Regions from separate parts of the Mesorhizobium sp. M1169 genome, predicted to be linked through region 2. Evidence: riboswitches for the same ligand, from Rfam matches in the RefSeq annotation. Region 2 holds a riboswitch; the other holds the start of a gene.
What was found. A riboswitch is a leader RNA that binds a small molecule or an ion and turns the genes downstream of it on or off. The one in region 2 is predicted to bind S-adenosylmethionine.
Positions count from the first base shown of each region.

Region 1: linked by a shared signal. The riboswitch ahead of NKH41_RS29950 (O-succinylhomoserine sulfhydrylase) and the one ahead of metX (homoserine O-acetyltransferase MetX) in region 2 are both predicted to bind S-adenosylmethionine.

Region 1 is NZ_JAMYME010000050.1:6,258-8,652, reverse strand. Features, by position in the region: gene NKH41_RS29955 (2'-deoxycytidine 5'-triphosphate deaminase) at 1-1,026, opposite strand, end outside; SAM riboswitch at 1,162-1,239, shown strand; gene NKH41_RS29950 (O-succinylhomoserine sulfhydrylase) at 1,310-2,395, shown strand, end outside.
Region 2 is NZ_JAMYME010000013.1:128,146-130,540, reverse strand. Features, by position in the region: gene metX (homoserine O-acetyltransferase MetX) at 10-1,179, opposite strand; SAM riboswitch at 1,256-1,333, opposite strand; gene hisC (histidinol-phosphate transaminase) at 1,473-2,395, shown strand, end outside.

The DNA of each region.
Region 1 (2,395 bases), on a different contig from region 2:
GCCGTAGAGCGCCCGCGGCCGTTTCAGCATGTGCTCGTAGACCAGCCGTCCGACGATCTGGCCGTGGTCGAGGATGAACGGCACTTCATGGCTGCGCACCTCGAGTACCGCCCGGCTGCCGGTGCCGCCCGACGCCGAATGGCCGAAACCCGGATCGAAGAAGCCGGCATAGTGGACGCGGAATTCGCCGACCAGCGGGTCGAAAGGCGTCATTTCGGCGGCGTAGAGTGGCGGCACATGCACCGCCTCGCGCGACACCAGAATATAGAATTCGTCCGGATCGAGCACCAGCTCGCCGGCACCGCTCTTGTAGAGCGGCTCCCAGAAATCGACGACATCCTGCGCGGCGCGCTTGTCGACGTCGACCAGGCCGGTGTGGTGCTTGCCGCGATAGCCGACAAGCCCATCCTTGTCGCCGTCGAGGTCGATCGACAGCGCGATGCCGCCGCCTGAGATGTTGGGTGGTTCGGTGGCGACCAGCATCTCGGCGCGGTGCAGGTCGTGCAGCTCGCTTTCCGACAAGAGCGCATTGCCGGTGCGGAACCTGATCTGCGACAGCCGCGAGCCGGTGCGCACGACGATCGGAAAAGTGCGCGGGCTGACCTCCAGATAGAGCGGGCCTTCATAGCCGGCGGCGATCTTGTCGAACTCGTGGCCACGGTCGGTCATTACCCGGGTGAAGATATCGAGCCGTCCGGTCGAGCTTTTCGGGTTGGCGGAGGCGGAAATATGGGCGGGCAGCGCCAGGCTTTCGAGCAGCGGCACGATGTAGACGCAGCCGGTTTCCAGCACGGCACCTTCGGCGAGGTTGATCTCGTGCAGCTTCAGCCGGTCGAGCTTGTCGACAACCCTGTGGTCCGGGCCGGGCAAGAAGGAAGCGCGCACCCGCCAGGCCTTGTCGCCGAGCCTGAGGTCAAGGCTGGCCGGCTGGATCTGATCGGCATCGAGCGTGCGCGGCGATTTCAGCGCGCCCGTCTGGAACAGCGTGGAAATATCCCGATCGGGAAGAATGCCTGTGTGCCGCAAGGGTCTGGCTCCGTTCGAACGCCGGGCGAGGTCTTGTTCTGTCGCAGGTCCGACCGTGGACGCCTTTGGCACCTGCTTGGTACAACCCTCTTAATCATGCCGGCAATTGACGCAAGCGTGGCGCGGGTCTAAAGCTCGTTATCCCGTGGTGATTTGGCCGGTCGGCTTGCAGCCACGTTAAACAAGTCGCTAAAGGACCGTCGGGCCGCAAGGCCATATGGACCGGTTGCGACTTTCGCGACCGGTTTTTTGTTGTTTGGACCAATTTTGGTGTTTGGATGGAATGATGACCAAGAAGCGCGACTGGAAGCCTCAGACCGCACTCGTGCATGCCGGAACGCTGCGTTCCGGCTTCGGCGAGACCTCCGAGGCGATGTATCTCACCCAAGGCTATGTCTACGAGACGGCGCAAGCGGCGGAGGCCCGCTTCAAGGGCGAGGAGCCGGGCTTCATCTATTCGCGCTATGCCAATCCGACGGTCGACATGTTTGAGAAACGCATGTGCGCGCTGGAAGGAGCCGAAGACGCGCGCGCCACGGCATCCGGCATGGCGGCGGTGACGGCAGCACTGCTGTGCAGCGCCAAGGCGGGCGACCATATCGTGGCGGCGCGCGCGCTGTTCGGCTCCTGCCGCTGGGTGGTCGAGACGCTGGCGCCGAAATACGGCATTGAGGCAACGCTGGTCGACGGCACCGACATCGCCAATTGGGAAAAGGCGGTCAAGCCCAACACCAAACTGTTTTTCCTGGAAAGCCCTACCAATCCAACGCTGGAGGTAGTCGACATTGCCGCCGTCGCGGCACTTGCCAATTCGATCGGCGCCAGGCTGATCGTCGACAATGTCTTCGCTACGCCCTTGCAGCAGAAACCCCTGCAGCTCGGCGCCCACATCGTCGTCTATTCGGCCACGAAGCATATTGACGGCCAGGGGCGCTGTCTTGGCGGCATCGTTCTGTCGGACAAGAAATGGATCGACGAGAACCTGCATGACTATTTCCGTCACACCGGCCCGAGCCTTTCGCCCTTCAATGCCTGGACCCTGTTGAAAGGCCTGGAGACGCTGCCGCTACGCGTACGCCAGCAGACGGAAAGTGCCGGCCGCATCGCGGATTTCCTGGCCGAGCACCCGCAAATCGCCCGCATCATCTATCCCGGCCGCGCCGACCACCCGCAAGCGGCCGTGGTCAAGAAGCAGATGTCGGGTGGCTCGACGCTGATCTGCCTGGATGTGAAGGGCGGCAAGCAGGCCGCCTTTGCCTTCCAGAACGCACTCGACGTCGTGCTCATTTCCAACAATCTCGGCGACGCCAAGAGCCTGATCACCCATCCGGCCACGACGACGCACAAGAACTTGACCGATGAGGCCCGC
Region 2 (2,395 bases):
CTTTCGGGGTCATGCGCCAAGCCCTCTTGCCCGGGCGGCCGAGGCGATGAAGCCTTTGATGGCGGCGAACAGTTCGGGCTCGTCGAGCAGGAAGGCGTCGTGGCCGCGGTCGGTCTCGATCTCGACGAACGAGACCGAAGCGCCGGCCGCGTTCAGCGCGTGCACGACCGAGCGGCTCTCCTCGGTCGGGAACAGCCAGTCGCTGGTGAACGAAACCAGGCAGAAGCGCGTCTTGGTGCCGGCGAAGGCATCGGCCAACCGGCCGCCATGGTCGGCGGCGAGATCGAAATAGTCCATCGCCCGTGTCATGTAGAGATAGGAGTTGGCATCGAAGCGATCGACGAAGGTCATGCCCTGATGGCGCAGATAGCTCTCGATCTGGAAGTCGGCATCGAAACCGAAGGTCAGGGCTTCGCGGTCCTGCAGGTTGCGGCCGAACTTGCGGTGCAGCGCTGCTTCCGACAGATAGGTGATGTGGGCGGCCATGCGCGCCACCGCCAGCCCCTTTTCCGGCCGCTTGCCGTGCTCGAAATACTTGCCGCCATGCCAGTCCGGGTCGGCCATCACCGCCTGCCTGCCGACCTCGTGGAAAGCGATGTTCTGCGAGGAATGGCGGGCGCCGGTGGCGATCGGCAGCGCCGAGAAGACGCGCTCCGGATAGCTGGAGGCCCATTGCAGCACCTGCATGCCGCCCATCGAGCCGCCAAGCACGCTGAACAGCTGTTCGATGCCGAAATGCTCGACCAGCATCAGCTGCGCCCGCACCATGTCGCGGATGGTGATGATCGGCAGGTCGAGCCCGTAGGGCTTGGCGGTGGCGGGATTGGTCGAGGCGGGGCCGGTGGAGCCGAGACAGCCGCCGATGACGTTTGACGAGATGACGAAGAAACGGTCGGTATCGATGATCTTGCCGGGACCGATCAGCACTTCCCACCAGCCCGGCTTGCCGGTCACCGGATTGGTGTTGGCGACATGCTGGTCGCCGGTCAGCGCATGGCAGACGAGGATGGCGTTGGAGCGCGCGTCGTTGAGCGTGCCATAGGTCTGGTAGGCGATCTGGAACGGCGACAGCAGCGTGCCGGCGTCGAGCTTGAGCGGCTTGTCGGCGCCGAAACGCAACACCGGGCTCGACGGCTGGTCGGCCTCGTTGTTGGTTTTTCGCGCGCGCAAAGCGACCATCACATCTCCTTGCCCGGCCTTCAGTTGTCCACCGGTCTGGGCAACAAAAAACCGGCCATGCCTTCGCAAAGCCGGTTACAAGATGCAAACGGCCCTTTAGCAAGTTGTTTAACGTGGCTGCAAGCCGACCGGCCAAATCACCACGGAACTGTAGCCGTTCTTCTATGACTCGCGCATGGCTTCGTCAACGGCAAGTTCTTGATCCCGAATTGCCGGCCCCTCGACATTCCGGGCCACGGCTTGTATTTCCGCTGCGGCTTCCGGATGGAGGCACTCTCGACGGATTTCATGAAATGAGCCAGACACCGGATCAGACACGTCCAAAGCCCCGCGCCGGCATCATGGACATCGAAGCCTATGTGCCCGGCAAGAGCGCGGCGCCTGAAGGTGTCGCCAAGGTCCATAAATTGTCGGCGAACGAGAACCCGCTCGGCCCTTCGCCAAAGGCGACAGAGGCCGCGCGCGCGGTCGCCGACAAGCTCGCGGTCTATCCCGACGGCAGCGCCAGGCGCCTGAGGGAAGCGATCGCCGAGGTGCACGGGCTCAACCCGGCGAACATCGTCTGCTCCAACGGCTCCGACGAGATTCTGGGCCTGCTGGCGCAGACCTACCTCGCACCCGGCGACGAAGCCATCATCACCGAACACGGCTTCATGGTCTACAAGATCTACATACAGTCGGCCGGTGCCGTCCCGGTAACGGTCAAGGAGACCGATGAACGCGCCGACATCGATGCGATCCTCGCCGCGGTGACACCGGCTACCCGGATCATCTTCCTTGCCAATCCAAACAATCCAACCGGCACCTACGTGCCGTTCCAGGAGGTGCGCCGCCTGCATGCCGGCCTGCCGCGAAACGTGCTTCTGGTGCTGGATGCAGCTTACGCCGAATATGTCCGGCGCAACGATTATGAAGCCGGCGTCGAGTTGGTGGGCAGCGCGGAAAACGTGGTCATGACCCGCACTTTCTCCAAATTGGGCCTGGGCGGGGCGCGGATCGGCTGGATGTATGCGCCAATGCACGTCATCGACGCGATCAACCGCGTGCGCGGGCCTTTCAACGTCAATGCAACGGCAATCGAGGCCGGCATCGCGGCGATCCACGACCGCGCCCATATCGAACGCAGCGTCGCGCACAACGAGACCTGGCTAGCCTGGCTGAGCGAGCAACTAAGCGGGCTCGGGCTGCGGGTGACACCGAGCGTCGGCAATTTCAT